Regions from separate parts of the Halopseudomonas sp. T1L2 genome, predicted to be linked through region 2. Evidence: predicted binding sites of a transcription regulator. Region 2 holds the regulator's gene; each other region holds the start of a gene.

What was found. The regulator sigma-54, encoded in region 2, starts transcription at its own class of promoters, with help from an activator protein. The targets are predictions, from matches to a motif close to ANTGGCATNNANNTTGCTNT.
Region 1: the regulator sigma-54 is predicted to act here: its motif matches at 3,916-3,935, upstream of ACZ5WQ_RS07095 (TorF family putative porin).
Region 3: the regulator sigma-54 is predicted to act here: its motif matches at 3,804-3,823, upstream of flgB (flagellar basal body rod protein FlgB).
Region 4: the regulator sigma-54 is predicted to act here: its motif matches at 3,782-3,801, upstream of ACZ5WQ_RS15680 (CmpA/NrtA family ABC transporter substrate-binding protein).

Annotation. Positions count from the first base shown of each region.
Region 1 is NZ_AP040865.1:1,505,940-1,513,765, reverse strand. Features, by position in the region: gene ACZ5WQ_RS07110 (TRAP transporter substrate-binding protein) at 1-1,088, shown strand, start outside; gene apbC (iron-sulfur cluster carrier protein ApbC) at 1,224-2,315, shown strand; gene dcd (dCTP deaminase) at 2,394-2,960, shown strand; gene ACZ5WQ_RS07095 (TorF family putative porin) at 3,142-3,867, opposite strand; gene ACZ5WQ_RS07090 (GNAT family N-acetyltransferase) at 4,081-4,539, opposite strand; gene ACZ5WQ_RS07085 (DUF1328 domain-containing protein) at 4,542-4,712, opposite strand; gene ACZ5WQ_RS07080 (BON domain-containing protein) at 4,861-5,271, opposite strand; gene algB (sigma-54-dependent response regulator transcription factor AlgB) at 5,510-6,856, shown strand; gene ACZ5WQ_RS07070 (ATP-binding protein) at 6,853-7,826, shown strand, end outside.
Region 2 is NZ_AP040865.1:2,206,744-2,214,569, reverse strand. Features, by position in the region: gene rapZ (RNase adapter RapZ) at 1-750, opposite strand, end outside; gene ptsN (PTS IIA-like nitrogen regulatory protein PtsN) at 752-1,210, opposite strand; gene hpf (ribosome hibernation-promoting factor, HPF/YfiA family) at 1,232-1,540, opposite strand; gene ACZ5WQ_RS10380 (RNA polymerase factor sigma-54) at 1,665-3,161, opposite strand; gene lptB (LPS export ABC transporter ATP-binding protein) at 3,255-3,980, opposite strand; gene lptA (lipopolysaccharide transport periplasmic protein LptA) at 3,977-4,483, opposite strand; gene lptC (LPS export ABC transporter periplasmic protein LptC) at 4,518-5,093, opposite strand; gene ACZ5WQ_RS10360 (KdsC family phosphatase) at 5,090-5,611, opposite strand; gene ACZ5WQ_RS10355 (KpsF/GutQ family sugar-phosphate isomerase) at 5,620-6,591, opposite strand; gene ACZ5WQ_RS10350 (ATP-binding cassette domain-containing protein) at 6,797-7,615, shown strand; gene mlaE (lipid asymmetry maintenance ABC transporter permease subunit MlaE) at 7,612-7,826, shown strand, end outside.
Region 3 is NZ_AP040865.1:288,338-296,163, forward strand. Features, by position in the region: gene ACZ5WQ_RS01400 (flagella synthesis protein FlgN) at 1-450, opposite strand, end outside; gene flgM (flagellar biosynthesis anti-sigma factor FlgM) at 531-857, opposite strand; gene flgA (flagellar basal body P-ring formation chaperone FlgA) at 999-1,595, opposite strand; gene ACZ5WQ_RS01415 (chemotaxis protein CheV) at 1,817-2,764, shown strand; gene ACZ5WQ_RS01420 (CheR family methyltransferase) at 2,798-3,625, shown strand; gene flgB (flagellar basal body rod protein FlgB) at 3,876-4,292, shown strand; gene flgC (flagellar basal body rod protein FlgC) at 4,295-4,735, shown strand; gene flgD (flagellar hook assembly protein FlgD) at 4,753-5,433, shown strand; gene ACZ5WQ_RS01440 (flagellar hook protein FlgE) at 5,469-6,866, shown strand; gene flgF (flagellar basal-body rod protein FlgF) at 7,080-7,820, shown strand.
Region 4 is NZ_AP040865.1:3,306,388-3,314,213, forward strand. Features, by position in the region: gene ACZ5WQ_RS15665 (bifunctional protein-serine/threonine kinase/phosphatase) at 1-327, opposite strand, end outside; gene ACZ5WQ_RS15670 (nitrate/nitrite transporter) at 330-1,541, opposite strand; gene ACZ5WQ_RS15675 (ANTAR domain-containing response regulator) at 1,892-2,467, opposite strand; gene ACZ5WQ_RS15680 (CmpA/NrtA family ABC transporter substrate-binding protein) at 2,452-3,669, opposite strand; gene ACZ5WQ_RS15685 (IS5 family transposase) at 4,121-5,116, shown strand; gene ACZ5WQ_RS15690 (IS256 family transposase) at 5,722-6,945, opposite strand; partial or broken gene ACZ5WQ_RS15695 (IS3 family transposase) at 7,309-7,826, shown strand, end outside; AL1L pseudoknot at 7,578-7,709, shown strand.

The sequences.
Region 1 (7,826 bases), 700 kb from region 2:
AAGAACCTGTTGCCAGTGGTAATGGCTCAGAGACGCCTGAGCAGAGCGCTGTGGCCGAGGCCGATGCCGTGGAAACCGAAACCTGGGGTTTCGCCCTTGAAGAGATTGAAGGCAGCGTGCAGTACGAATACGGTGCCAGGTTTGCCGAGCTGATCAAGGAAAAGACCGACGGCGCTGTGGAGGTCAAACTCTACCCCTATGGCCAGCTGGGTGGTCTCACGGATATCTATGATCAGGTGCAGTCCGGCGCGATCCAGTTTGCCTTCGGTTCCGGCTTTCTCGGCGGCACGGTTCCCGAGTCGCAGCTGTTCAGCCTGAACTTCGTGCTGACCGACGACGAAAAGACCAATACGGAAATTCTCAACGCCCCCGAGTTTCGCAAGAACGACGATCTGGTTGCCTCCTACCGCGACCGTGGTCTGCAGCCGCTGGCTATCGTGCCCGAGGGCTGGCAGGTCTGGAGTGCCAACAAGGCGATCCGCTCACCGGCTGACTTCGACGGCATGGCGATTCGCACCATGGACAATCGTCTGCTGCGCGAAACCTACAGCGCCTACGGCGCCGATCCCACCACCATGGAATACGGCGAGCTGTTCAGCGGCATGCAGCTGGGCCAGCTGGACGGCAATATCCAGCCCGTATTCGCCCATCAGGAGATGGACTTCTACAAGGTTCAGGACTATCTGATCTTCGCCAATCAGGCGCAGTTCATCGCTACCTTTATGGCCAACAGCGACTGGTATGACGGCCTCACCGACGAGCGCAAGGCAATCATTGATGATGCCGTAGTCGAGCTGGTGCCGTGGATCCACGACGTGCAGACTCGCCTCAATACCGAGCGCCTGGATATCATCACTGAAAACAGCGACATCGAGCTGGTGTACCTGACGCCGGAGGAGCGCGAGGTGTTCCGTGAGCGCAGCCTGCCTGTGCGTGATGTGTTTGCCGAGATGGTGGGTGAGCGCGGCACCCGTCTGATGAACACCCTGATCGAGCAGGTTGAGGCGGCCTCTTCGGCCGAGCCGGCAGACGAGTCTGCCCAGACCGAGTCCGAAACGGCGCAGGAGCCGTTGAAAGACGCTGCCTGATTCGCCCTGTAACGCTGACGGCCCGTCCGGCGCAAGCCGGGCGGGCCGTCTTGCGTTTGTCCTGCGCTCTTTCATCATCGCAGATGAGCCAGTAGCATAGCGGCCTGTTTCCGCCAGTCCTTACGGGATATCGCCATGACTACGCTTGATCGTGCCGCCGTTGAGCAGGCCCTTGCTCAATATCAGGATCCTTACCTTCGTACCGACCTGCTCAGTGCCGGCTGTTTGCGCAGGCTGGATATCGACGGCGGGCGCGTCGAGGCCGAACTGGTGCTGGGCTATGCCGCAGGTAGTTTGGTCGGTGGTATCGCCCAGATGATGCAGATGGCGGTCGAGAATGTTGACGGCGTGACTGCGGCAAAGGTCAGCGTGCGTTGCGAGATTCAGGCCGGTAACGTGCAGGGGCAGGTGCCGGCACTGGAGAAGGTGAAGAACATTATTGCCGTTGCCTCGGGCAAGGGCGGGGTTGGCAAATCCACGACCGCAGCCAACCTGGCGCTGGCGCTGGCCCGTGAAGGGGCCAAAGTCGGTGTGCTGGATGCCGACATCTATGGCCCGAGCATGGGGCTGATGCTGGGTCTGCCGGAAGGCACGCGTCCGCAGGTCAGTGATGGCAAGTGGTTTGTCCCGCCACGCGCGCATGGCCTGCAGGTCATGTCGATGGCGTTTCTGGTTGATGACAATACGCCGGTGGTCTGGCGCGGGCCGATGGTCTCGGGCGCGCTGATGCAGCTGCTGACCCAGACGGCCTGGGATGAGCTGGACTATCTGGTGGTCGACATGCCGCCGGGCACTGGTGACATTCAGCTGACTCTGGCGCAGAAGGTGCCGGTGACCGGTGCGGTGATCGTCACCACGCCGCAGGACCTGGCGCTGCTGGATGCGCGCAAGGGCATTGGCATGTTCGAGAAGGTCAATATCCCGGTGCTGGGGGTGGTCGAGAACATGGCCATTCACATCTGCTCCAACTGCGGTCACGCCGAGCATCTGTTTGGTGAGGGCGGTGGTGAACGTCTGGCGGCGGACTATGGCGTCGAACTATTGGGCTCGATGCCACTGTCGATGATGATTCGCGAGCAGGCCGACGGCGGCAAGCCGACCGTAATTGCCGAGCCGGAATGCCAGATCAGCATGGTTTATCAGGACATGGCGCGCCATGCGGCAGCGCGTATCGTTGAATTGGCGAATGCCGCACAAATGCCGGAAATCAGTATCAGCGACGACTGATCTCCGGACTTTTGTCGACGGGTATAACCCGGTAACATGCAGAGTCTTTTTTTCGCACCGCCTATTTCAGGACACGCCATGAGCATCAAATCCGACCGTTGGATCCGTACCCAGTCCCAGGAACACGGGATGATCGAGCCCTTTGTCGAACGCCAGATTCGCGGTGCGGAAGGGGATCGGGTGATTTCCTATGGTGTGTCGAGTTACGGCTACGACGTGCGCTGCGCTGACGAGTTCAAGGTGTTCACCAACATCCACTCGGCGGTAGTTGATCCGAAGAACTTTGACGAGAAGAGCTTCGTCGATATCCAGAGCGACGTGTGCATTATTCCGCCAAACTCCTTCGCGCTGGCGCGTACCGTTGAGTACTTCCGTATTCCGCGCAATGTACTGACCATCTGTCTGGGCAAGAGTACTTATGCGCGCTGCGGCATTATCGTCAACGTGACCCCGCTTGAACCGGAATGGGAAGGCCACGTGACCCTCGAGTTCTCCAACACCACCAACCTGCCGGCGAAGATTTACGCTAACGAAGGCGTGGCGCAGATGCTGTTCTTTGAATCGGACGAGCCCTGCGAAGTGTCCTACCGCGACCGCGGCGGCAAGTATCAGGGCCAGCGCGGCGTGACCCTGCCGCGGGCGTGATGCCTGAGTAATGAAAAACCGGCTGCGTGCCGGTTTTTTTATGCCCGAGTTTCAGTCGTAAGCTGACAGGCAAAAAGAAGCCGGTCTGCAAGCCTGCCGTGGTACAGGTTGCGAGACCGGCGCAAGATGCCGCTTTAGCTGACGGGAACCCTCGGAGCAGGGCGCCCGTTTTCAGGAGCCGTTAGAAGCTCTTGGAGACTGCAACGGTGAGGTTGCCGTCGCAGTAGTCGTCTTTGCCGTACGTATCAATGCAGTCTTGTGCTGCAATGTCGGTGTCAGTGTAGGTCAGGGAGAAATCCAGGCCGAGCATGGTCTTGCCTACGCCTACGCTCCAGTCTTCGTAATCATTACCACCGGCTTTTGAGTCGGTCAGACCGTAGCTCGCGAACAGCCCGATGTCATAAGGCAGGGAGTACTCGTACCCTACGAATGTGTAGGTCGGGTGTACGCCGGTCTCCACGCCATACTTATATCCTAGGGTGAAGCCGTAAGCGGTGATGCTGGGGATCACTTCATAGCCGTTCCATACGCTTGCTTTCGGGTAGGTGTACTTGGCCAGTTGCAGATCAACCGAGACGTCATCGGAAAAGCCATACCCGTAACCTACGTAGTAGTCGACTTCGATGCTCGCGCCAGAGGTGTTGCCCGGAAAAGCAGTGTCGCCGTCAACGTTGGACGCCCAAATACCTGCATAGAGACCGCTTTCATGCGCAACATCCAGACTGCCTTGGATAGCGGCTTCGCCTGCAGTTTGGGATTGACCGCGCCAGATGTAGTCGCTGGCCAGTGTGGCGGTCATGCTGGTATCAATTTTTCCAACAAACGTATCGAACTCTTCAGCGTGAGCCATGTTGGCAAAAGACAGTGTGCTGGCGGTAGCAACGGCAACTGCAAGTTTCTTCATCATCACGTATTACCCCGTAGGTTTTGATTTAAGTGCGTTGGCACAGGTCCTATAGCATTTTGCTTGCCAACAATTTTTTTTATATTTAAATCAGATATATACGTATGTTTTGAAGGAAAATTGCACAGCCGTAACCCGAACGTCACAGAGCCCGTGCCCGTAATTGGTGCGGGAAAATGGTCGTCGTGTTGCATTGTGTGGCAGCAGGTGCAAGCGCTAGCGTGGGAGCGTCGCCTGCGTGCGGTTGACCATGGCCAGCAGGGCTTTATTGCGTTGATAGCGCAGCAGTTTGTCGCGCAGTGAGATGGGAGCGTCGTCGCCGGGCTCATAGCCATTGGCGCGGTAGAACGGCACCAGGTTGGGAGCGCAGAACAGCCAGATGTCACCGCGATGCTGCTGGCGTACATGTTCTAACAGGCTGCTCGCCAAGCCCTGACTGCGCTGTGCAGGGGCAACCAGCAATCCGGTCAGCCACCAGCACTGATCGACCGTCTGCAGGCAGAGACAGGCTTGAAGCTCGTGAGTGCGTGCCACCCAGACTTGATGGTGACCGCGGGCTTTCATGCCGCTGTGGTATTGGCGGTAGAACTTGTTGGCCAGCGGCCGCTGTTCGTCGCTCAGGCGCATGAATGCGGTAGCTGCTGATGGCGCGGATGCGGCAGATGGGTCAGGCATGTCTACTCGTTGCGTCCTCGACTGCGGCCCAGCAGGGCGCACCCCCCGGCCAGGGCAAGAAACACGGGTGTCAGCAGCCTTGCGGCGCTGGCGTATTGATCGTCAAAGCCACCAAAGGCGAACACGGCTGATGATAGCGCGATGATGCTGAAGGCGATGGCCCAGTTGAACATGGGGGATCTCCTTGGTACTGCGGTACAGAGAGTGTTAAACGGTCTGGCGTCCAGCGCGCCTGCCTGAGTCGTTTCCATTATATGAAAACGAATTGTCGCTTTGGGATCTGTGCTCACGGTGAAGTCCCTTTTCGGTCGGCAGCTGAGATTAGAGGCTCAGCTTGCCGGCTGTGGAAAATCCGCCCGGGGCGGGTTCTGTATTGCTGACCGGGCGGGTAGTGCCGATCTGCAGGCTGCGGGTATCGACCTGCTGAACGCCCGGCGTATGCCGCGCCGTGGCGACCGCAACGCGATAGTCGCTGGTGGTCAGTACGGTTCCGCGCAGGCTCACAACGCCATTGCGGCAGCTGACGGCAATGCGGATGCCTTGCGTGTTACCCTGCCATGCCAGTCGCGCGCGCAAAGCCTTTGCGATGCTGGCGTCGTCGACTGATTGAACTATCACGGCGGGATTTTGCTCCATGAAGTAGCTGCTGCTTGGCGTTGATGCGCCGCAGGCCATGCTTGAAAGCAGGCCGGTGGACAGGGCAAGCAAGGCGGTGGGTAGGGCGCTGTGCATGTCATCTATCTCCGGTTATGGGTGTTGTCGAGCTTCGCTTGTGGCGAGAAGCCGAACACGCAAAGGTGATAGAGCAAGCACTGTGCCGCTCCCGGGTTTTTATTTAATGCTATGTAAATCAGTAAGTTATAAATTAAAGGTGGTGTCGTGTTCAGTGCGAATTGCATGATCTTTCCCGAAGGGTCGTGCAGATTGCACGGTGACAGTAGCGCGACGGCATGACAGGAGTCGTGAATCAATGGAAGCGAATCAAGGCAACGGACGTATTCTGCTGGTCGACGACGAACCGGCGATCCTGCGGACCTTTCGTTACTGTCTCGAGGATGAGGGCTATCAGGTAGCGACGGCCAGTAGCGGGGCACAGGCCGAAGCGGTTTTGCAGGGGCAGGTGTTTGATCTGTGCTTTCTTGATCTGAGGCTTGGCGAGGAAAGTGGTCTGGATGTAATGGCGCGTATGCGGGCGCAGGCGCCGTGGATGCGGGTCGTGATCGTGACCGCGCACTCGGCGGTCGATACCGCGGTTGATGCCATGCAGGCAGGCGCGGCGGATTATCTGGTCAAGCCCTGCAGCCCTGATCAATTGCGCATGGCTGCGGCCAAGCAGCTTGAAGTGCGTCAGATGGAAGCGCGTCTGGAGAGTCTGGAGCAGGCCGTAGAACAGACGCGGGTCGCGCCCGAGTCGCGCAGCCCCGCGATGATGGCGGTGCTGGAGACGGCCCGGCAGGTCGCCGGCACTGACGCCAATATTCTGATCCTGGGCGAGTCGGGTACCGGCAAGGGTGAGTTGGCCCGATTGATTCATGGCTGGAGCGGGCGCAGCCAGCGTGACTGCGTGACCATCAACTGCCCGTCGCTGACTGCCGAGCTGATGGAAAGTGAACTGTTTGGTCACAGCAAGGGCGCCTTTACCGGCGCGAGCGAGAGTACTCTGGGCCGGGTCAGTCAGGCCGACGGCGGCACTTTATTTCTCGACGAGATAGGCGATTTCCCGTTGACCCTGCAGCCCAAGCTGCTGCGCTTCATTCAGGACAAGGTCTACGAGCGGGTTGGTGACCCGGTGACCCGGCAGGCGGATGTGCGGATTCTGGCGGCGACCAATCTGGATCTGGCCGAGATGGTCAAGCAGGGGCTGTTTCGCGAAGACCTGCTCTACCGGCTGAACGTGATTACCCTGACGCTGCCGCCGCTGCGGGAGCGCCCTGATGACGTTCTTGATCTGGCCGAGCGCTTTCTGGCGCGCTTCGTCAAGGAATACGCCCGTCCGGCCAGGGGCTTCAGCGAGGATGCCAGGCAGGCGCTGCTGAATTACCACTGGCCCGGCAATATCCGCGAACTGCGTAATGTGATCGAGCGCGTCAGTATCATCTGTGCCGAGGAGCAGGTTGCTGCCAGTCATCTCGGGTTGGGCGAACCGGATCACGGCAACACCGCGCCGCGCGTCGGCTCCAATCTCAGCCTGAGCGAGCTGGAACGCGCGCGCATTGCCGCCGTTCTGGCCTCCAGCGCCACGCTGGATCAGGCGGCCCGCACGCTCGGCATCGATGCCTCCACCCTGTATCGCAAACGCAAGCAGCTTGGCCTATGAAGCTGCGAACTCAACTGTTTCTGAGCAGCAGTGCATTGCTGACCGTGGCGCTGGTGGGCTTGCTGGTAGGCCTGTTCGGAGTACTCAGTCTGACCCAGTCGCAGACCTACAGCGTCGGCAGCAACATCGGCATTCTCAAGGCTTCTCTCGGCATGCGTCAGGAGATCGGTCGACAGGTGACCCTGCTGCTGTCAGAACAACTGGATCGCGAGGCGCTGAGTACATCGGACGAGCGCTTCAAGGAGTGGCTGGCCAAGGCCGGTGAGCAGGCCCGAACCGATGAGGACCGTCAGGCTGTGGCTGAAATCGGTCGGGCCTATGCGGTCTACGACGATGTGCTCTACCGGCCGCGCACCCTGCGCCGGGATCTGCTCTCGGATGACACCTTCAGCCTCAGCGTGGCCGCCATGCGTGATCGCATTAACGAGGTGCAGTACCGCTATCTGGCTTATGTTGAGGCGGCCGAAAGCACAGCGCATCAGCGCGCCTGGCTGATTGCCGGGCTACTGGGGCTGATCGGCCTGGCCGTGCTGCTGCTGGGGCTGTTGACCGCACACAGCATCGCCCAGCGTTTTGGTCGGCCGATCGAGGCGCTGGCCAAAGCGGCGGACAAGATTGGCCAGGGTGACTTCAACGTCACTCTGCCGCTGTCCCCGGTCAATGAGATCAGCGCCCTGAGTCGTCGATTTGGCGTTATGGCCGAAGCCCTGCGCGAGTTCAAGAACAGCGATCTGGAGGCATTGCAGTCCGAGCAACGGCGCCTGCAGGCGGTGCTCGACAGTATCGACGATGGCCTGCTGATCCTTGATCAGCAGGGCGATGTTGATCACTTCAACCCGGTGGCGCGGCGTCAGCTCGACTGGGATTCGCGCGAGCTGGGTCAGACGCTGGGCCAGGCCATGGGGCACCCCGAGCTGGACGAGCAGGTCCGGGAGGTGCTGGCCGGCAATACCTTTGGTAGCGAGCAGGA
Region 2 (7,826 bases):
GCCGATGGCGATGGTCATGTAACTGCGTTCGCTGGCGGCGTAGCGGGGCAGCCATTTCTGCAGGTAGTGACAGATGTCCTGGTACATATCTTCCACTTCCGGCTGTTTGCCCAGGTAATCACTGACCGGGGCATCACGGCCGGAAAAGGCGCGCAGGTCGGGCAGCCAGTAAGGGTTGGGCAGGCAACGCACGTCGAATACCAGGTCGGCATCCACCGGCAGGCCGCGTTTGAACCCGAATGACTGGATCAGGACCGAGGGCTGGCTGCCCTTGGTGCCGAGCAGTCGCTGTTTCAGGTGGTCGCGCAACTGGTAGAGATTCAGGTGGCTGGTGTCGACCTTGAGCGTGGCCAGGTCGATGATCGGTTGCAGCAGCAGTGCTTCACGGTCCAGGGCCTCGCCAAGTGACAGGTTGCCGTCGGTCAGCGGGTGTTTGCGGCGGGTTTCCGAAAAGCGCTTGATCAGTACGTCGTTACGCGAGGCCAGGAACAGCACGTCACACTGGACTCCTGCATTGCGTACGTCCTGCAGCAGCTCGGGGAAGCGTGCCAGGTCGTTGGGCAGGTTGCGGGCGTCGATGCTGATGGCGACTTCCGGCAGGCTGAAATCATTCTGTCTTGCCTGGCGGGCCAGTTCGGGCAGCAGGCCTGCGGGGAGATTGTCGATGCAGTAGAAGCCGTTGTCTTCAAGCAGATGCAGCGCGGTGCTTTTACCCGAACCGGAACGGCCGCTGACGACAATCAAACGCATGTCAGCCTCCGTCGCCGTCGCCAACCATGACGCGATAAAGCGCATCCGCGTCCGGTGCTGCGCGCAGTGCATCACGCAGCTCGGCGTTGTCGAGCTTGCCAGCCAGCATTTTGAGAATCTGCAGGTGTTGCTCGGTGGCTTCCTGCGGGACCAGCAGCACGAAGATCAGGTCGACAGGTTGGCCATCGAGAGCGTCGAAATCGATTTTGCCGTCCAGCTGCAACAGGGCGCCTATGGCCTGGTGGCAGTCTTCCAGACGACAGTGAGGGATGGCAATGCCATTACCAAAACCGGTTGACCCCAGGCGTTCACGAGCGATCAGGTTTTCGTAGATGGCGTCAGGATCCAGGTTGGTGTGCTGGGCGACCAGCTTACCGATCAGCTCCAGCACACGTTTTTTGGATCCGCCCTGAACGCCGGCGAAGGTACGTTCAGGGGTCAGGATGTGGTCTATTTGCATGGTGATGCAGTGAAGGTCCGGTTATCGGTCGTTCGCGCCTTGCTGACGGTCGATGTGCTTTTCCTTGTGCTTGATCAATTGGCGATCCAGCTTGTCGGTCAGCAGGTCAATGGCGGCGTACATATCGGAGTGTTCTGCCAGGGCAACCACTTCACCACCGGCAATGTGCAGGGTGGCTTCAGCCTTCTGCCGGAGTTTCTCTACTTCCAGGGTGACCTGGACGTTGGTGATCTTGTCGAAATGCCGCTCCAGGCGGGACATTTTTTCGGTGACGTAGTCGCGCAGTGCGTCGGTGATATCGAGTTGGTGACCGCTAATGTTCAGTTGCATACGGCATCTCCTGATTGGCTTGTTGTTGCTGGGTGACGACCTGTCACCCGGTATTGCCACTTGCGTGATCCCTGAACTGGATCTGCTGCGTTGAACGGCTCATTCGAGCCTGTTTTCGCAGGTACTAGACCAGTCTCTTGCGTTCGCTCGAAGGCGCGATGTTGAGCGACTCGCGGTATTTCGCGATGGTCCGTCGGGCTACTTCAATGCCCTGTTCTTCAAGTAAACCAGCGATCTTGCTGTCGCTCAATGGTTTCTTTGGGTTTTCTGCTGCGACCAGCTTTTTGATCAGCGCGCGGATAGCGGTGGAGGAAAATTCCCCGCCTTCGCTGGTGCCGACGTGGCTGGAGAAAAAGTACTTCAGCTCGAAGATGCCGCGCGGCGTGTGCATGTATTTCTGGGTCGTAACCCGCGAAATAGTCGACTCGTGCATGCCGACGGCTTCGGCGATGTCATGCAGCACCAGTGGCTTCATCGCCTCTTCGCCGTGCTCAAGAAAGCCACGCTGGTGTTCGACGATCTGGGTGGCGACCTTCATCAGGGTCTCGTTGCGACTCTGCAGGCTCTTGATGAACCAGCGCGCCTCCTGCAGGTTGTTGCGCAGGTAGGTGTTGTCGTCACTGGAGTCGGCCCGTCGCACCATCGAGGCATAGTGGCCGTTGACGCGAACCTTGGGTACCGCTTCCTGGTTCAGTTCAACCAGCCAGCGATTGGCGTCGCGGCGCACAATCACATCCGGTATCACATACTCCGGCTCGCCCGAGGCGATTTCCGAGCCCGGGCGGGGGTTGAGCGTCTGAATCAGCGCAACCACGTCACGCAGCTGGTCTTCCTTGAGCTTGCTGCGGCGCATCAACTGGCTGAAATCGCGGCTGCCGAGCAGTTCCAGGTGATCGCGCACGACGCGGGTCGCCTGTTCCAGCATCGGGGTGTTCTCGGGCAGCTGACGAATCTGCAGCAGCAGGCATTCGCGCAGATCCCGCGCGCCAACGCCTACCGGCTCGAATTGCTGGATGCGATGCAGCACCATTTCGACTTCATCGAGTTCGACTTCGAGCTCTGCGGGCAGGGAGGCCAGAATGTCATCCAGCGACTCTTCAAGGTAGCCGTCGGCATTGATGCCGTCGATCAGCGCTGTGGCGATCTGATAATCGGTTTCCGACATCGGCAGCAGGTTCAGCTGCCATTCCAGATGACTCTGCAGGGTCTCGCCGGTGCCGGTACGCGAGGTGTAATCCCAGTCCTCGTCATCCTGGCTGGGCAGCGAACTGGCAGAGGTCTGGTAGACGTCTTCCCATTGGGTATCGACCGGCAGTTCACTGGGAATCTGTTCATTCCAGTTGCCTTCCTGGTCGTTTTGTCCGTGCTGCTCGATGGAGTCGAGGGAGACCGGCTCGGGCAGGGTTACCGCGGGGGCGTCATCGTCGCCGCTTTCCTGGGCGCTGCTGCCGTAGTCGTCATCGCCGTCGTCTGCCATTTCCAGCATCGGGTTGGCTTCCAGTGCCTCCTGCACCTCCTGCTGGAGGTCAAGGCTGGATAGCTGAAGCAGTCTGATGGCTTGCTGCAGCTGCGGTGTCATCGTCAGCTGCTGCCCCATCTTGAGGACGAGCGAGGGTTTCATTGTGTCGCGAAATACCTTGTGCGCTTGATCAAACCATGTGCCGGGCGAAGTCCGGACTCGTTCCCCGCTAGCATGCCTGAGTTGCGGGTGCTTTTATAGCCGGAAGGCGTGGCCCAGGTACACATCTTTCACTGTCTGGTCCGCCAGCACGGTCTCGGCGTCGCCGTCAGCGATGATGTGGCCGTCGTTGACGATATAGGCCTTGTCGCAAATGTCCAGCGTCTCGCGAACGTTGTGGTCGGTGATCAGTACGCCGATGCCCTTGTCCTTGAGGTGCTGGATGATCTGCTTGATGTCGTTGACCGAAATCGGGTCTACCCCGGCAAAGGGCTCGTCCAGCAGAATGAAGCTGGGGTCGGTTGCCAGTGCGCGCGCAATCTCGGCGCGCCGGCGCTCACCACCGGACAGGCTCATGCCAAGACTGTCGCTGAGGTGGTGGATATGGAATTCACGCAGCAGCGATTCGAGTTTCCCCTCGCGCGCCTGACGGTTCAGGTCCTTGCGGGTTTCCAGAATCGCCATGATATTTTCGGCGACGGTCAGCTTGCGAAAGATCGAGGCTTCCTGCGGCAGGTAGCCGATGCCTTCGCGGGCCCGGCCGTGCATCGGCAGGCGGGTCACGTCCTTGCCGTTGACGGTGACCTGGCCTTCATCCGCCTTGACCAGGCCAACGATCATGTAGAAACAGGTAGTTTTGCCTGCGCCGTTCGGGCCGAGCAGGCCGACGACCTGGCCGCTATCGATGGATACGGACACATCACGGACGACCTTGCGCGATTTGTAGGCCTTGGCCAGATGGCGCGCCTGTAATGTGGTCATGGCGTTGCCGGCTCTTCGCTTGGCGCTTCGGTATTGCGGCTGCGCGGCTGAATCACGATTTCGATACGCCCTGAGCCCCCGCCGCCGTTGGCGCCGCTGCTGCTGTTGCCGGCATCGACGACCTGACGCTGAATGTCGTAGCTGACATGCTCACCCTGGAAGGTATTGCCGGACTGTTCAAGAAACGCATTCCTGATCAGCACGATGGTCTCGCGGTCGGCGTGGTACTCGATGGTCTCGGCGCGCGCCTTCACCGGCGGTTTGTTGGCTTCCGGCGTTTGCTGATAGGTGGCCGGTCCGCCCTGGGTGATCATGGTATTGAGCTCACCATTGGCATTGGTGGTCAGGGTAACGCGGGCACCGGTGAGGCGCAGGGTGCCCTGGGTAATGACCACATCGCCGGTGTATACGGCGGTATTGCGCTTGTCGTCCAGCGTCGCGCTGTTGGCCTGAATGCGAATCGGCTGGCTGCTGTCGCTGGGCAGTGCCAGAACGTGGCTCACTGGACACACGGCCAGCGTCAGGGCAAGGAGGGATTTAACGCACCTCATATTGGCCTCGTACGGTGGACAGCAGCTTCAGGCTACCGTCGTTGAGAAATAGTTGCATGCCCTCGGCAGTGGTCACACTGCGAGCGGCTTCGATTCTAACCGGTTGATCGGTTTCCGCGTAGTCACGGGCGGGAAACAGGGTCAGGGCTGACGTGGTCAGCTGACGCGCGTCATCGGTGTTCTGTTTCAGCAGGACATCGGTCGTCAGGTCAACGCGGTCACCGCGCTGGGTAACGACACCCTGACGCGACTTCAGCAGCCACGGCGTCGGATCCTCTCCCCGGTAGAACAGCAGCTCAGGGTCTTCCAGGTGAGTACTGCCGTCGTCTACCTGATGAACGGCATGGGAGGTCGTCAGCCGGTATGCAACCTTGCCCTGTTCATTGAGCATCAGGATGCGCGCGTTGTCGATATAGAAGTCGGGACGGTCGGTCTGAGTCTGCGGCTTGCCGGTGTTGAAGCTGGACGGATTGATGTTCCAGTAACCGACAGCCATCGCCAGCGCTGCCCCGGCAATGATCAGCAGGCCGACGACCAGATAGCGTGGTAGCGTCAGGTTCACAGGTAGGCTGCCTGTGCCTGGTCCAGGGTACCCTGGGCGCGCATGATCAGTTCGCAGAACTCGCGGGCTGCACCCGCGCCACCGGCGGCGCGGGTAACGCCATGGGCGTGTTCGCGCACAAAGGTGTCGGCAGTGGCGACCGCCATCCCCAGGCCGGCGCGGCGGATGACCGGCAGGTCCGGCAGGTCGTCGCCAAGGAAGGCAATCTCGTGCATTTCGACCGGGACGATCTCACGCAGTTCGGCCAGGGCGGTCAGTTTGTCCTCGCGGCCCTGAATAAGGTGCTTGATGCCCAGGTTGGCGGCGCGGCGCTCGACCAGTGGCGATTTTCGGCCGCTGATGATGGCGACTTCGACGCCCGAGGCGATGAGCATCTTGATACCGTGGCCATCCAGCGTATTGAAGGACTTGAACTCGGTGCCGTCGGGCATGAAATACAGGCGGCCGTCGGTCAGGACGCCATCAACGTCGAAGATGGCGAGGCGAATGGCTTTTGCGCGTTCGATCAGCTTTTCCATATTCAAACTCAGACCACGCCCGCACGGAGCAGATCATGCATGTTGAGGGCGCCCACCGGCCGGCCTTCAGTGTTTACCACGAACAGACCATTGATGCGGGCGTCTTCCATGATTTTCAGGGCTTCGGCCGCGAGCATACCACTGCGCGCAGTCTTGCAGTGACGGGTCATTACGTCGCTGATGCTGGCACGCTGAAAATCGATGTTGTGATCCAGACTGCGGCGCAGGTCGCCATCGGTGAAGATGCCGGCCAGCTTGCCATCGGCATCTATGACGCCGGTCAGGCCGAGGCCCTTGCGGGTCATTTCCAGCAACGCGTCACGCAGCGGCGCGTTGGGCTTGACCAGGGGCATGCTCCCACCCGCGTGCATGATGTCGTCAACCAGCAACAGCAGGCGGCGGCCCAGACTGCCACCGGGGTGTGAGAAGGCGAAGTCTTCGGCACTGAAGCCCCGGGCTTCGAGCAGCGCGATGGCCAGGGCGTCACCCATTACCAGCGCGGTGGTGGTGCTGGAGGTTGGCGCCAGGTTCAGCGGGCAGGCTTCCTGTTCGACGCCGGTATCCAGGTTGGCGACCGCGGCCAGTGCCAGCGTCGACTGGGGGTTGCCGGTCATGCTGATCAAGGGTGCGCCCAGGCGCTTGATCAGCGGCAGCAGGGTCACCACTTCGGCGGTGTTGCCTGAGTTGGACAGGGCGATAACCACATCCTCGGCGGTGATCATGCCCATGTCGCCATGGCTGGCCTCACCCGGATGGACAAAAAAGGCGGGTGTGCCGGTGCTGGCAAGGGTGGCAGCGAGCTTGCGGCCGACATGTCCGGACTTGCCCATGCCGGTGACAACCACTCGGCCGCGGCATTGCAGCAGGGTATCGCAGGCGATGGTGAAGGGTTCTGCCAGACGCTGCAGCAGAGAATCTACCGCGTCGCGTTCCATGCTGATGGTGCGCGAGGCGGATGCAATATAGTCAAAATCGGCCATGTGCTATTCGTCGGTAATCGCTGAACGCACAAGTATAGCGGTTTGTCGGAGCTAACTCACCCGCCTTGACCAGCTTCGTCTCGGCGTTAACCCGTTCTGGGGAGGCTGCCCATTCCCGGCTTGGGCTGCCGTCGGGGAACTGGTATATTAGGCGGCTTCGTTTGCCCGAGGTCTGGGCATGATCCGCAAAGGCCCGAACAGCACTATGACCGACGTGTCAGATTACATCGTAGACCTTCAGGGCGTGACCTTCCGGCGCGGCCAGCGAGTCATCTTTGATGGTGTGGATATCCGTATTCCCCGCGGCAAGGTCACCGGCATCATGGGTCCGTCCGGGTGCGGCAAAACCACGCTGCTGCGCCTGATCGGCGCCCAGTTGCGACCCGAAAGCGGGTCGATCTGGGTGAATGGCCGCAATATTCCCGAGCTGGGGCGCGAGCAGTTGTTTGCCGCGCGTCAGGACATGGGCATGCTGTTCCAGAGCGGTGCGCTGTTTACCGACTTGAGCGTGTTCGAAAATGTCGCCTTTCCGCTGCGGGTGCATACCGAACTGCCGGAAGACATGATTCGTGACATTGTTCTGCTCAAGTTGCAGGCGGTTGGCTTGCGTGGTGCCCGCGACCTGATGCCGGATGAGTTGTCCGGCGGCATGAAACGCCGGGTTGCGCTGGCGCGTGCGATCGCCCTCGATCCGCAACTGATGATGTATGACGAGCCTTTCGTGGGCCAGGACCCGATTTCCATGGGTGTACTGGTGCGTCTGATTCGTCTGCTCAACGACGCGCTCGGGCTGTCCAGTATTGTGGTCTCGCACGATTTGGCCGAGACCGCCAGTATTGCCGACTACCTGTATGTGGTAGGTGACGGCCAGGTGCTCGGGCAGGGTACGCCGGATGAATTGATGAACTCCGACAACCCCCGTATTCGCCAATTCATGCAGGGAGAGCCTGATGGCCCGGTGCCGTTCCACTTCCCGGCCAGGGATTATCTGCAGGATCTGATACAAGCGGAGAAAGACGCGTGAGTGCAGTCGACAGGTTGGTTCTGCTCGGCAGAGCAGGGCTGGACACCATTACTGCCCTGGGTCGCTCCGGGCTGTTTCTCGTCAATGTGATGTTCGGGCGGGCGAGCTTTGGCAACGGCTGGGCGCTGCTGGTCAAACAGCTGCATTCGGTTGGTGTGCTGTCGCTCGCCATTATTGTCGTGTCCGGCCTGTTCATTGGCATGGTACTGGC
Region 3 (7,826 bases), 1.9 Mb from region 2:
GCTCAGGTTTCGAGTAATGCCGGAGCGGCTGCGATTGCCGAGTTGATCATAGATGCCGCTACCCGGTTCGCCCTGATTGCGCAGCAGATCAAGCATGGTGCGAGTGCTGTGCTGGCTGTGGTGAACAAGGCGGGCGTTGCGATCATTGGCCTGCTTGCAATTGGCCAGCACCTCAAGGAACTGCTGGTAGCCCTGCTGGAGCTGGGGGTCGCCCGCCTGTTCGATGTGGGCGGCCAATTGATCTTGCGAAATGTTGTGGGTCTGACAGTAGTGCCTGATTGCCTGGTCGTGAACAACCAGCGCGTCTGCAAGGCTGCGCTTCTGGGCTAGCAGGGGCTCGAGCATGGCCATGTCCTGCCGGGTCAGGGCGTCGCGTTCCTGTTCAAGCAGGTCCAGATAGTGCTGGCAGTCCTGTTCCGCCGACTCGAAGCGTTCTTGCAGTGGGTGCATGGCTTATCTCCTGACCGAGGCTGCCCCTTGGCGGGGTTAGTCGAAGAGTACAGCCAGTGTCGATGTCTGACTACTGGCTATCAGCTTTCCAGATTCAGCAGTTTGTCTGCAATACGGCTGCTGTCAGCCTTGTAGCTGCCATCGGCAATGGCTTGCCGGATCTGGCTGACACGCTCGTTATCCACTTCGGGCAGCTCGCGCAGCTTCTCTTCGATGGCCTGCAGTTGCTGGGCCTGAGCGCTCAGGTTGACTGATGAAGTGCTCTCTGTCGACTTGGCCTGGCTAGCCGCAGCCTGAGTGCCAGACTCGCTGACCGAGCTTGCTTCACGCTTGCCTGCCGCACCGCCAGCCTGGCTGCTGCGACCGGCGCCATTCGGGCCGTTGGGCGAGTTGAAGTCGATGACCATGATGAATTCCTCAAACTGTAAAATCTTCTCTAGCCGCTGTAACGGCAGCCGGAAGGAAAACTTTAGGAAAAAATAGTGTGAAGACCGTCACGGCGTGAGAGGCAGCGCCCGGCAAGCGGAAAACGCTGTTGCCGTGCATGATCACATTCCTGCTTCTACCTGTCCAGGGCCGGTTACCCGGGCCCTTATGACCCGGTTGGAGCGCGTGTTACGCACGCGAATCTGGGCGCCGAGTGTACCATCTTCCAGCGCCTCTCCAGGCATCCGAACGTTGACACTGCTGTTGCCGGCGCTGATGACTACCTTGTCGCCACGCTGTATCAGCCGATTCTGCTCCAGCTGGGTATGACTCAGGACGGTATTGGCGCTGACGTTGCGCTTGAGCTGCATGCCTATAGCCTGGGCCGGGTCGAGCAGGTAATTGCTGTTCAGCAGGCCGGTATCACGCTCGGCCAGGCGAATGTCCTGCGCACCGATGACGCCGCCCCGTGATAACGGGCGGCTGCTTACCACTACCTGTTGGTAGAGGCTGACCTGGGCCTGCACAAACAGCCGCCAGGGGGAAGGACCGTCACAGGTTACCCTGACGGTGACCCGGCCGATCGGGATGTCCGGGCTCTCCAGGCGAGCCGAAAGGGCGTCCTCGGCGCATATCGGCAGGCGCAGGCGCTGATCGAGCCTGTTGATGCGAACCTCATGGCGCGGGTCGCCGCCCAGGGTCTGCGCATAATCGCTCACTTGCTGCTCAAGATATTGGCTGGTCACGCCGATAAGTTGGTCAATGAGCGGGTTTGCCTGTGTGGGGGCGGAAAAAAATATCGCCAATACCGCGCACCCGGTGATAAAACGCATACAATTACCTACAAACAGTTGGGTGATGTCCGTCAGATTAACGTCGTCTGCTGATGGACCTGCACGAAACATGCCGTTTCACCCGATGCAAACATGAGGAGCAGTCCATGGCTGGTGTGATGGATTCAGTCAATCAGCGAACCCAGCTGGTTGGCCAGAACCGACTCGAACTGCTGCTGTTCAGGCTGGCCGGCAATCAGCTGTATGGCATCAACGTTTTCAAGGTCAAGGAAGTGCTGCAATGCCCTCGGCTGACGGCGATGCCCAAGCTGCATCCAGTCGTTCGCGGCGTAGCTCACATCCGTGGCGGCACACTGCCGATCCTCGACCTCAATCGCGCCACCGGCGGCCCCGGGCTGGACAACCTTGATACAGCATTCGTGATCATTACCGAATACAACTACAAGGTGCAGGGCTTTCTGGTGCGTTCGGTCGAGCGCATCGTAAACATGAACTGGTCCGAGATTCATCCGCCGCCAAAGGGTACCGGTCGGGAGCACTATCTGACAGCAGTCACCCGGGTTGATAATCAGATGGTCGAGATTATCGATGTGGAGAAGGTGCTGGCAGAGGTAGTACCCACCAACGAGAAGATTTCCGATGGTGTCATTGATGCGGAGTCCCAGGCCGATGCAGTAGCCCGGACGGTTCTGATCGTGGACGACTCATCGATCGCGCGTAAACAGGTGGCGCGTTGCCTGCAGGAAATCGGTGTCGAGATCGTAGCGCTGAATGACGGTCGCCAGGCGCTGGATTGGCTGAAGGCGAGGGCTGATCAGGGTGAGGATGTCAGTCAGTCTCTGCTGATGATGATCTCCGATATCGAGATGCCGGAGATGGATGGCTACACTCTGACCGCTGAAGTGCGTAACGATTCGCGCATGAACAAGCTGCATATCATGCTGCATACGTCGTTGTCGGGGGTGTTTAACCAGGCAATGGTCAAAAAGGTCGGTGCGGACGATTTCCTTGCCAAATTCAAGCCGGATGATCTGGCGCAGCGGGTGATCGAGCGCTTGCGTTCGTTGCGCGGTGACGCTGATGGTCAGGCCTAGCAAGATGGTTTTAACTGAGACAAGGCAGGCTTCGTGACTTTGGCAAATCAGGATTTTCAGCTGTTCCGGGACTTTCTGGAGAAGGCCTGCGGTATTGTGCTGGGCGACAACAAGCAGTATCTGGTGTCCAGCAGGCTTAATCGGCTGCTTGAGCAGGAGGGTATTGCCAACCTCGGCGAGCTGATCAAGCGCATCCAGGCCCAGCCGCGTGGCGGCCTTCGTGAGGCGGTCATCGATGCCATGACCACCAACGAAACCCTCTGGTTTCGTGATGTCTATCCGTTCGAAGTGTTGAAAACCCGGTTGATTCCGGAGTTCATCAAGAGCTCTCCAGGCCAGCGTCTGCGTATCTGGTCCGCTGCCTGTTCCTCGGGTCAGGAGCCCTACTCGTTGAGCATGGCAATCGACGAGTTCGAGCGTAGTAATCTGGGCCAACTGCGTGGTGGTGCCCAGATCGTGGCAACCGATCTCTCCGGCGGCATTCTCAATGCCGCCAAAAAGGCCGAGTACGACAGCCTGTCTGTTGCGCGCGGCCTGTCGCAGGATCGCCTGGCCCGCTATTTCGACCAGCTCGGTCCGGGGCGCTGGGCGGTCAAGCCGGCTATCCGCAATCGTGTCGAGTTCCGAGCACTGAACCTGCTGGACAGCTACTCGATGCTGGGCAAGTTTGACCTTGTCTATTGCCGCAACGTGCTCATCTATTTCTCTGCCGACGTGAAGAAAGACATTCTGCGACGAATTCACGCCACACTTAAGCCGGGCGGATATCTCATGCTCGGGGCCTCCGAGGCGCTGAACGGACTGCCGGAGCTGTACCAGATGGTCCAGTGCAGCCCGGGGATTGTTTACAAGGCCCGTTGAGGGCGTTTCCTCCAGTTCGGCACCCGTGCGCACCATCCTCCCAAGCCGGCATATTTCTGCCGGCTTTTCTCTTGCCGCCAGCCTTCCGAAAACCGGTTTGTCTTGCCGTTTGCCGGTAAATCATTGCCGCTTTTCTGGCGCCCCATGCCTAAGTTACTGAAATAAAAAGAACTTAATATTTGGCACGCTGATTGCTTAGCTGTTTGCAGTGACGTTTTTTGGTCGACGGACCGAAACGAGGAAGGTAGCAATGAGCATCAGTTTCGATAATGCCCTCGGGCTACATGAGCAGGCACTGAAGTTTCGCTCCCAGCGTGCCGAGGTGCTGGCCAATAACATCGCCAACGCCGAGACCCCCAACTACAAGGCGCGGGACCTGGACTTCAATGCGGTCCTGGCTGCCCAGCAGGGCGCCGGTGTACCTGGCGACGGCCAAAGTGTGGCGGTTGAGCGGACCAATGCCGGGCACATGGCGCTGGAAAGCCTGGTTGATCAGGTGGCGGGTCTGCGCTATCGCAATCAGCTGCAGCCGTCGGTTGACGGCAATACCGTCGACTCCGAAGTCGAGAAGGCGGCCTATGCCCAGAATGCCATCGACTTTCAGGCCAGCTTTACCTTTCTCAACAGCAAGTTCAAGGGGCTGATGTCAGCCATCAGAGGAGACTGATCATGTCGCTCGATAAAGTGTTCGATATCGCCGGTTCCGGGATGAGCGCCCAGTCGCTGCGGCTGAACACGGTCGCAAGCAACATCGCCAACGCCGATACCGTCTCCAGCAGCATTGATCAAACCTACCGGGCCAGAAACCCGGTATTTGCCACCATTTTCAACAGTCAGCAGGCGACCGGTGGTTCGTTGTTCAGTCCGGATCAGCAGGCCGGTGACGGTGTGGCGGTGCTTGGCATCGTCGAATCCGATGCCAGTCTTGAGCCGCGTTATGAGCCGGATCATCCGATGGCCAATGAAGACGGCTATGTGTATTACCCGAATGTGAATGTAGTGGAGGAAATGGCCAACATGATGTCTGCCTCACGGTCCTACCAGACCAACGTGGAGGTCATGAATACCGCCAAGACCATGCTGCAGCGCGTTCTGACGCTGGGTCAGTGAACGGAGATAAGTAGACCATGAGCATCAGTAATGTTTCATCAGGTGCATCGGCGCTGGATCAGTACCAGCTCGATTCAGACCGCTTCGCGACCGGCAACGAGCTGGGCAAGGATCAGTTTCTTCAACTGCTGGTGGCGCAGATGAACAACCAGGATCCGCTTTCACCCCAGGAAAATGGCGAGTTTATTGCCCAGTTGGCGCAGTTCAGTACGGTCGAGGGGATCGATAACCTCAATGGCTCGATGGAGTCGCTGCTGAGTGGTTACCAGTCTTCGCAGGCGTTGCAGGCCTCGTCGATGGTCGGGCGGACGGTGATCGTGCCGACTGACCAGGCGGTAGTGGACACTTCTGCCGGTCTGGGAGGGCAGCTGGCGTTGAGCTCCAGCAGCAGCAACGTGTTCGTCAAGGTCTATGACGAATCCGGCAGCCTCGTGGATACCGTGAATCTGGGCGCACTGGAAGCCGGGATGCACGACTTTACCTGGGACGGCACCGACGGTGCCGGCAACCTGATGGAGCCGGGTGTTTACACCTTCGAGGCCATGGCCACCATCAACGGCACCAATACGCAGATGGCGACACTGCTGCCGGCCAATGTGGACAGCGTTTCTCTGGGGGCGGGTAGCGGTGGCGAGATGCTTCTTAATGTGGCCGGGCTGGGCAGTATCAGCCTGTCCAATGTGTACGCAATTCAATAAGTCGTCCGAACGAAAGTAGGCGAGGAGATAGAACCATGTCTTTCAACATTGGCTTGAGTGGTATCCGGGCGGCGGCCTCCGATCTGAACATTACCGGTAACAACATTGCCAACGCCGGTACCGTCGGTTTCAAGAGTTCGCGTGCCGAGTTCGCGGATGTCTATGCTGCATCGGTACTCGGTTCAGGCAGCTATGCCACCGGTAGTGGTGTAGCGCTGGCCAACGCGGCTCAGCTGTTCAACCAGGGCAACATCAGCTTCACCGAAAACAGTCTGGATCTGGCGATCAACGGCAACGGCTTCTTTGTGACCAGCAACAACGGTGCGCTCAGCTACACCCGTGCCGGCTACTTCGGTACCGATGCCAACGGCTTTATCGTCAACAACAACGGCGAGAACCTGCAGGGGTTCGGTGTCAACGCAGTGACGGGGCAGATCAACCAGGGCGTGCAGACCAATCTGCGGGTCGATACCCGCTCGGCAGATCCGAACGAGACCAGTGCTGTTGTCACTACGCTGAACCTGAATTCGACGCAAACCCGTCCTGAGGTCTACGTTCAGCAATACGATGCCGCCTACGCGGCGTCGATCGCGACCGCGGCTGATCCGGCCAACCCGACGCCGGCGGAGATCGCTACCGCTGAGGCAGCGGCCCTGGATGCTGCGCGCAGCACCTTTGATCCGACCAACTCGGCGACCTACAACAGCTCTACTTCGGTCAACATCTACGACAGCCTCGGCAATTCGCATGTGATGACCAAATACTTCGTCAAGAACGACGCCAACAGCTGGGATATGTACGTACTGATCGACGGGCGTGATATCCAGTCCGGTGTCGAGGCGTCCGATCCGGCATTCGACCCGCTGGCAACCACTCGATTTGACGTCGACTTCAACAGTGTCGGCGAATTGACTACCAATCAGCCCTATACCATCGCCGGCTGGGTTCCGCTTGACAGTGAGGGGCAACCCACTGGTGCTACTTCGCCGGTCGATGACCTGACCATTAACCTGACGGGCTCTACCCAGTACGCCTCCAGCTTTGCGGTAACCGCAGTGAGCCAGGACGGCTTCACCACCGGTGAACTGGCCGGGCTGGAAATTGACGACACCGGTCTGCTGGTCGCCCGTTATACCAACGGTCAGACTCGGGTGCAGGGGCAGGTGGTACTGGCTACCTTTGCCAACCAGCAAGGTCTGACGCCGCTTGGCAGCACCGCGTGGGCGCAGTCTTTCTCGTCGGGTGACCCGGTTGTGGGTGCGCCGACCACTGGCACCCTTGGCAGCATTCAGTCGGGCGCGTTGGAGGACTCCAATGTGGATATCTCCGAGCAACTGATCAACCTGATCGTTGCCCAGCGCAACTACCAGGCTAATGCCAAGACCATTCAGACCGAGGATGCGGTAACCCAGACGATCATCAACCTGCGTTAACGCTTCAGCCGCCAGTGGCGGCGTCGGAATGACAGCGGCAATACCGGCAAAAGGATCTGCCGGTATTGCCGCTTTTTTGTTTTATGTTTTTCTATATTTTTGAAAAATAACGATAAATCCTGATTTTTAAATCTTGGCATGATCCCTGCTTTATCCCTTGTAAGTGAGTAAAAGCGGCAATTACTTGTCGCCCACACGTAAGCGGAGAAGGGCATGGACAAATCGTTGTACATCTCCATGACAGGGGCAAGCCAGAACGCGATGGCGCAGCGTGCGCACGCGAACAATCTGGCCAACCTGACCACCACCGGCTTTCGCCGTGACTTTGAGCAGGCCCGGTCAATGCCGGTATTTGGCGATGGCTACGCCACGCGCGCCTATGCCATGACCGAACGCCCCGGTACCGACATGTCGGCAGGGGTGATGCAGGAAACCGGGCGCGAGCTTGATGTGGCCGTGCAGGGCGAAGGCTGGATTGCCGTGCAGGCAGCTGACGGCACCGAAGCCTATACCCGGGCGGGCAGCCTGAATATTGACGCCTTCGGTGTGCTGCGCACCAGCAGTGGTCTGCCGGTGCTGGGCAACGGCGGTCCGATTGCCATTCCCCCGGCGCAGAAGGTCGAGATCGGGTCGGACGGCACCATCAGTATCCGAGCTCTGGGTGAAGGCCCGGCGGTCATGGCGGAAGTGGATCGTCTGAAGCTGGTCAACCCCGATCCGGCGACGCTGGAGAAGGGCGCTGATGGTCTGATGCGAACCAAAGACGGCCAGCCTCAGGTGGCCGATGGCGTGGTTCAGGTGGCTACCGGCTTCCTGGAAGGCAGCAACGTCAATGCGGTCGAAGAGATGACCGCCATGCTGTCGCTGGCGCGCCAGTTTGAGCTGCACATCAAGATGATGCGGACAGCGGAAGAGAACGCGCAGGCGACCGATCGCATTCTGCAGATGAGTTAATGCAAC
Region 4 (7,826 bases), 1.1 Mb from region 2:
CAGGATCAGGCAGCTCAGGGTGGTCAATAACGGCTGACCACCGCCATTGGCGCGCAGCCAGCGGTTGTGTGCGCTGAGCAGGCGTTCTAGGGCCTGGGTGGTGGTCCAGGTTTCCGGTGTCGAATAGTAGTCCAGTGCCAGCGCCTGCAGGGTGGCGCGTGCCGCCAGACCACCATCGCGGCATTGGCTGACGCCGTCGGCGAGCGCCAGCAGGTGCCCCTTGCTGGCGGCCAGCCAGGGCGCCGGCGTGACTATGCGCAGGGCATCCTGATTGTCCTTGCGTGGCCCGGCGGCGCTGGCCTGGTCAAGCTGAAGCTGCAGGGTCATGTTCAGACGCGGGCGCTGGTAACGGCGGAGGAGCCCCAGGTGGTGCGCCAGCGCCGCTTCACTGAGGTCAGGCCAAGCAGCGCAACAATCCCCAGTGCGGCAAACAGCCAGAGTCCCAGCTGATAGTCACCGGTGTGCTGTTTGATGCTGCCAAGCCCGGCCGCCAGAACAAAGCCGCCAATGCCACCAGCCATGCCGATCAGCCCGGTCATGGCACCGATTTCACGGTGGAAGCGCTGGGGAACCAGCTGGAACACCGAGCCATTGCCGGCGCCCAGTCCGAGCATGGCGGCGACGAACAGGGCCAGTGCGGCAATTGAGCTGTCCAGATTGAAACCCACCAGTGCGATGCACGCTGCGGCCAGGGCATACATGAACGACAGGGCGCGGATGCCACCGATACGATCCGCCAGGGCACCGCCCAGCGGCCGCATCAGGCTGCCAGCCATGACGCAGGCGGCGGTGTAGTAGCCGGCGACCACCGGATCAAGCCCGTACTGGTCATTGAAATAGCCGGGCAGGGCGCTGGCCAGGCCGATGAAGCCTCCGAAGGTCACGCAGTAGAACAGCATGAACCACCAGCTGTCCTTGTCATTCAGTGCCTGCAGGTAGTCGCGGACCGATTTGGGTTTGGCCCGTTGCGGTGCGTTGCGGGCGACCAGAGTGAAGATGATCAGCGTGGCGGTCAGCGGGATCAATGCCAGGCCAAACACATTCTGCCAGCCGAACAGGTAGGCCAGGCCGGGGGCGAACAGGGCTGCCAGCACGGTGCCCGAGTTGCCGGCACCGGCAATACCCATGGCCTTGCCCTGATGTTCCGGCGGATACCATTGCGAGGCCAGCGGCAGGGCCACGGCGAAGGCGGCGCCGGCAAAGCCGAGGCCCAGACCCAGCAGCAGGGCCTGGTGATAGCTGTCTATGCCGATAAGCCAGGCGGCCAGCAGGGTGGCAATCACCACCAGCTGGGCGAGGATACCGGTGCCCTTGGGCGACAGGTGATCAGCCAGAAAGCCCAGCAGCAAACGCAGTATGGCGCCGGCAAGGATAGGGGTGGCGACCATCATGCCCCGTTCCTGTGCAGTCAGTCCCAGATCGGTGGCAATCTGCACCGCCAGGGGGCCAAGCACGTACCAGACCATGAAGCTCAGATCGAAGTAGAGAAAGGCGGCGAACAGCGTCGGTGCATGGCCGGCTTTCCAGAATGATGTTGTCATGGATTACCCCTCAGGCTAGGCAGAATCAGTGATTCAGGTGTTTTGCCGGCAACCTTGCGGCAAAAAAAAACGCCACCCCCAACCGCGGATTGGCTCCGGGTCGGGGATGACGTCGTTGTCTGGCAGGCAACCGCCGTTGGCTGCCTGACGATTGCTTTGCAGGATGCGTGCCAGCTGGTGGCCGGCAGAGCACTGACTAATTGCACCGAAACTGCGGGGCGCGGCAGCCAATGACCTGTTCTGGACCGTCGATGCCCTGGACGGGCATCGCCGAGCTTACAGGGATGTATTTACAGCGTGTCCGGAACAGGTCATTGGCTGCTGCGTTGGCGCAGAGCCGCTGCTTGAACCTAGTTGCCGAGCAGTTCCTGCATGGCAATGATCTGTTCCGCCACCTGGATCAGCTTCTGCTGTCGGGTCATGGCCTGGCGGCGCATCAGGCTGTAGGCCTCGGGTTCACTGCACTGTTTCATCTGCATCAGCAGCCCCTTGGCCTTTTCGATGCGTTTGCGCTCGTTGAGTTGCTGTTCCCGCGCCTGCAGCTCGTTGCGCAACTGTTGCTCGGCCTCGAAACGGGCCTGGGCGACATCCAGTATAGCCTTCAGCCGCTGGCTCTGGATGCCTTCGACGATGTAGGCGCTGACACCGGCCTGAATCGCCTGGCGCATCACCGCCGGATCCTGTTCATCGGTGAACAGCACCATTGGCCGTGGCTGGTCGCGGCTGATCAGGCACAGTTGCTCAAGCACGTCGCGCCCTGGGGAGTCGCTGTCGATCAGGATGACGTCGGCCTGCAGCTGCTGTGCGCGTTGCGGCAGGTCAATCGCCACAGCCGATTCGTCGATTACCTCGAAGCCGGCCTCGCGCAGTGCGTCACGCAGGCGCCCAACCTTGCGCGCTGTGTCGTTGATCAGCAGGATGCGCATGGGCTGCCTTCGTCAGTCAGGCCGTGCAGGCTGAAGCTGCGGGCATAGTCGGCGGGATTGCTGCCACTCCACAGGCCGCCGTCGCACAGCCGTGCGCTGCGCAGGTTGCTGGTGTCGAGCGGAATGCCCAGGGCGGTTGCGGCATCGGCATAGATATCCATGCGTTGCACCTGGCGGGCCACTGCCAGATAGTCCGGATCACTGCGCAACAGTCCCCAGCGGCGCAACTGGCTGAGGAACCACAGGGCATCCGACAGCCAGGGCTGGTTGGCCCGCCCATCGGCATGGAACTGCAGCGGGTGGGGGTCCTGACATGCCTGGCCGAGCGCGTTCTGGCCGCTGCCAAGCAGGGCGTCCTGCAGGATGCTGGCCGGTGCGTCGAGGTAGCATGCTGCGCTGATCAGTTGGGCGGTGTCGCGGCGGTTGTCGGCGCTGGCATCGATAAAACGGCTGGCCTCAAGAATCGCGCAGGTCAGGGCGCGTGCTGTATTTGGGTGCTGGTCGGCAAACTGGCGGCTGCAGAACAGGACTTTTTCCGGATGATCCGGCCAGATCGCCTGGGTAGTGCTGACGGTGAATCCCAGTTGCTGCTGGCTGGCGCAGGAGCCCCAGGGTTCGCCGGCGCAAAAACCGTCAATATCGCCATTGCGCAGGTGTTCCACCATATCCGCCGGCGGCACCACCGGGCTGTCAATGTCACGCAACGGATGAATGCCATGGGCGGCCAGCCAGTAGTAAAGCCAGAGCGCGTGGGTGCCGGTGTTGCAGGTATGGGCCAGACGCAGGCGCGCCTTGTTTTGGTGCGCATACCGGGCCAGTGCTTCGCCATCGCGCACGCCGGCCTGCTGCAGGCTGCGCGACAGGGTGATGCCCTGGCCATTCAGGTTCAGCCCCATCAGTACCGCGAGATCAGCCTGCGGACCGGCTATGCCCAGCTGGATGCCATACACCTGACCATAGAGCCCCTGGGCTGCATCAAGCCGGCCATTCAGCAGGTTGTCACGCAGGCCGGCCCAGGAATGCTGGCGTCGCAGGTTCAGGCTCAGACCGTGCTGCTGGGCAAAGCCCTGAGTGGCCGCGACTATCAGTGACGCCGAGTCGCAGAGCGGCATAAAGCCCAGCTCCAGTACCGGTTTTTCCGGGGCATCGCTGCCGCTTGCCCATATCCGCGGGTCACGCAGGGGATTGCTGGGTGGTTGCATAGGCTTATCCGCAGTCATTAAAAAACGCCGTGCCCGTTGCGAAGTATTTCGCAGCGGATGCACGACGCCGTTGTCGTTTCGGGCATCGCCATTGATACCTGCCATGGACCGGCAAGCAAGCATTGTGCCGTCTGGTGCGCCGCTGATGCCATATGGTTGAGGCTAACTACTGGCATTTAGTTGCATCGAATTTCCTGACGGGTAGCTGAATTTCCCCGGTTTCTTGCTTGCAACTGACATGCGCTTTGATTTAATCGAACCAAAGCACCGATTACATCAGGTTGCAGTCAGCTGCCCGCTTTCAGGAGAAAACCATGCCAAAAATACCCTTGATTCTTGAACTGCATGCCAAAGATGCTTTGGGAAACGCTGCACAAATCAGCCCTCTGCCTGATTACGCAGCCCTGAGTATAATCACCAGACACTGCCACTACCTCAGCCAAGCCACCCGATGAAGCAGATCACCTTCGCCCAAGCCGAGCATCAGAACAAGAAAAAAGTTACCCGCCGGGAACGCTTTCTGGCCGAGATGAATGTGCTGGTTCCTTGGCAGCGCCTGCTGGATGCGCTGTCGCCCTCGTATTACCCCGATGCTGCCGGCAAGCGTGGCCGTCCACCGACTCCGCTGGAGCGGATGCTGCGAATCTACTTCCTGCAGCAGTGGTACGGCCTGGCTGATGAAGCCCTTGAGGATGCGATTTACGACAGTCAGGCGATGCGTGATTTCGTCGGTATTGATCTGTCCATCGAAAGCGTGCCGGATGCCACAACACTGCTGCGTTTCCGCCACCTGCTGGAAAGGCATTCGCTGACGCAACGGATCTTCGAAGAGATCAACGCCACTCTGGCAGAACGTGGTTTGTTCATGCGCGAAGGGACCATTGTCGATGCCACCATCATTGCCGCTGCACCTTCTACCAAGAACAAGGCCAAGCAGCGTGATCCGGCGATGAAGCAGACACGCAAAGGCAACCAGTGGTATTTCGGCATGAAAGCCCATATCGGTGTTGATGCGGCAACAGGTCTGACACACAGCCTGGTGGCCACCTCGGCCAACCAGGCGGACATCACAGTAGCCGCGCAGCTGCTACGTGTCGACAAAGAACCTGTTTATGCCGATGCCGGGTACACGGGTCTGGGCAAACGTCTTGCTGAGGATGGCATCACGCTTCCTCCGCTGCGGATTGCTGCGCGGCGCAGCACCATCAAGAAAATTGAAGATGGCCCGGAGAAGCAGATCATGCAACGCATTGAGCACTGCAAGGCGAGCATCCGCGCCAAGGTGGAACACCCGTTCCATGTGATCAAGAATCTGTTTGGTCACTGCAAGGTGCGCTACCGGGGCATGGAGAAGAATCAGGCCCAGCTGTTCAGCCTGTTTGCACTGGCCAACCTGGTATTGGCCAAGAGGTGTTATGAGATGACAGACGGGGTTATTGCGTCTTGAAACCCGTTAGTCGGGTGAAAACTGGCCCAAATGGCCAGAATTGAAGATGATTTGCGTGGTGCTGTAGCTGAGAGCGAGTTGGCTGCATCAAAATCCATTGATTGGAACGGCCGCCGCGCCAATCTGAATTGATCAGCGATTCCTTAGAGTGATCGCATGTGCTTTTGGCCGCCTGTGGAGCCATTTGGCTTGCCTTGTGGTGCAAGGTGCTACCCATGTAAGGGTTTCTAGCTTATAGCTTTCTTGCGCTGCCTGGGGCGGTCTGAGCAGTTCTGGTAGGTGGCCCAGTAGATGATTCATCTGGCCAGGTGCGCCCGGCGGTGTTTTGCTGCAAATTTCTTGAAGACTTTCGTAAGTATCACAAATGAAATCGAGAATTTAAGCAGTGGCTTGTCAATTGCTTTGGCCTGAAACTCCGGTCCAATGTTTGCCAAGGTTTGCTTGGCAGTACGCTTGCGTGAACTAAATATTCAAAATATATCAATTTCATGATTGATCTGTGACTCAAACGTGATTCTGTTTACGAGGGTGAATACCGTCGGGTAGCCTCGATAATATAACTCAATGAGGGTGTGCAGAATTCTGTGTAACCGGGGATGGGGTTACTACTGTGGCAGCCTGCCTTCGTAGCTGATCGTAAAGCGTGTCAGTGCCGCTTTCCAGTCACGGATCGGCATCGTCCATTTCTTGCTGATGTTGCGTAGCGCCAGATAGAACAGTTTCAGCAGCGCCTCGTCGCTGGGGAACGAGCCGCGGTTCTTGGTTATCTTGCGCAAACTCATGTTCACCGACTCAATGGCGTTGGTGGTATAGATCACTTTGCGGATCTCCGGTGGGAAGTCGAAGAACGGCGTGATCCGAGCCCAGTTGCGCCGCCAGGACTGACCAATTGGCAGGTAGTCGTCATCCCATTTGGTTTCGAACTCGCCAAGGCGCAGCTCAGCCTCGTCCGCCGTGCTGGACTGGTAAATCCGCTTCAGGTCAGCCGCTACCTCGGCGCGCCGTTTCCAAGAGACGTAGTTCAGGCTGTGCCTGACCATATGCACGATGCACAGTTGCACGCTGGTGTGCGGGAAGACAGCCTCGATGGCCTCGGGGAAGCCCTTCAGGCCATCCACGCAGGCGATGAAGATGTCCTGCACGCCACGGTTGCGCAACTCGGTCACCACCTGCAACCAGAACTTGGCACCCTCGCTCTGGGCGATCCATAGCCCGAGGATTTCCTTCTCCCCGGCCAGGTTGATGCCCAGCGCCAGGTAAACCGCCTTCACCCGCACGGCACCCTCACGCACCTTGGTGTGGATGCAGTCGAGGTAGACGATGGGATAGACCGCGTCGAGCGGCCGTGACTGCCAGGCCTTCACCTCATCGGTTACGGCATCGGTCACCGAGGAGATCAGACTGGGCGATACCTCGGCGCCATACATCTCCTGTAGGTGTGCCTGAATCTCGCGCACGGTCATGCCCCGTGCGTACAGCGAAAGAATCTTGTCGTCGAACCCCACCCAGCGGGTCTGGTGCTTCTCGACGATCTGCGGTTCGAAGGTGCCATGCCGATCACGCGGTATCTCAATGGGCAGCTCGCCGAACTCGCCCTTGAGCTTCTTGCGGCTAAAGCCGTTGCGGGTATTGCCAGACGAGTTACCGACCGGCTGATGCTTGTCGTGCCCCAGATGGTGAGTCAACTCGGCATCCAGCGCACGCTCAACCAGCTTTTTGGTCAGCTGCTTGAGGATGCCTTCGGCACCAATCAGGTCTTCAGGTTTTTGATAGTTGGCCAAGAGCTGATCCAGCAGCTCGTCGGTGATGGGATGTAGTTTCTTGCTCATCGTGTCTCCGGTTCGGAGCGACAGTGTCGCTCATTAGCCGGTTACACAAAAATTCGTACACCCCCAACTCAATACCTTTGATGGAATCTGATAGGTAACTCATGCCGTAAACGAGAAACGTGAAGTCTTGTGCGTACGTCGTTGTATGAATAATCACTACATCATCATTCATCGAAACACCACTTGTTTCCGTCCAGCTAAAACTCACTCCAGTCATCTCTATGCCATCAGGTTTTACACTGAATAAGTGCAGAAGGGCGTTTCCTCTCTCGTAATTTGGAGCATACCCGTAAACCTCACTATCAGGTAGTGAACCGCCCCGGGTTTCGCGGAGGCTCCACCCTTTGAGAGAATGGAGCCCATATGAGCAAGCACACCAAATTTTCCCCTGAAGTCCGTGACCGGGCCATCCGTATGGTTTATGAGGTCCGGGAGTCCCACGCATCGCAGTGGGCCGCCATTGAGGTGGTGGCCAGCAAGATCGGCTGCACCGCCCAGACGTTGAGCAGTTGGATTCGGAAGGCGGCTGCGCCTGCGGCCCCCTCCGCCTCGGGCACTGATGCCCGCGTCAAGGAACTGGAGCGCGAGGTTCGTGAGCTCAAGCGAGCCAACGAAATCCTCAAGGTCGCCAGCGCTTTTTTCGCCCAGGCGGAGCCCGACGGGCAGGCCATCCTGCGCCGTTTGAAGTGATCTGGCAGCTGATCGACAAGCACCGGCAAAGCTTTGGAGTCGAGCCACTGTGCCGCGTGTTGCAAGTGTCTCCATCGGCTTACCGGCGCCATGCTGCACGGCTACGTGACCGCTCACGACGCTCCGCCCGAGCGATCCGTGACGAGGAACTTGCTGTACAAATTCACCGTGTCTGGCAGGAAAACTACGAG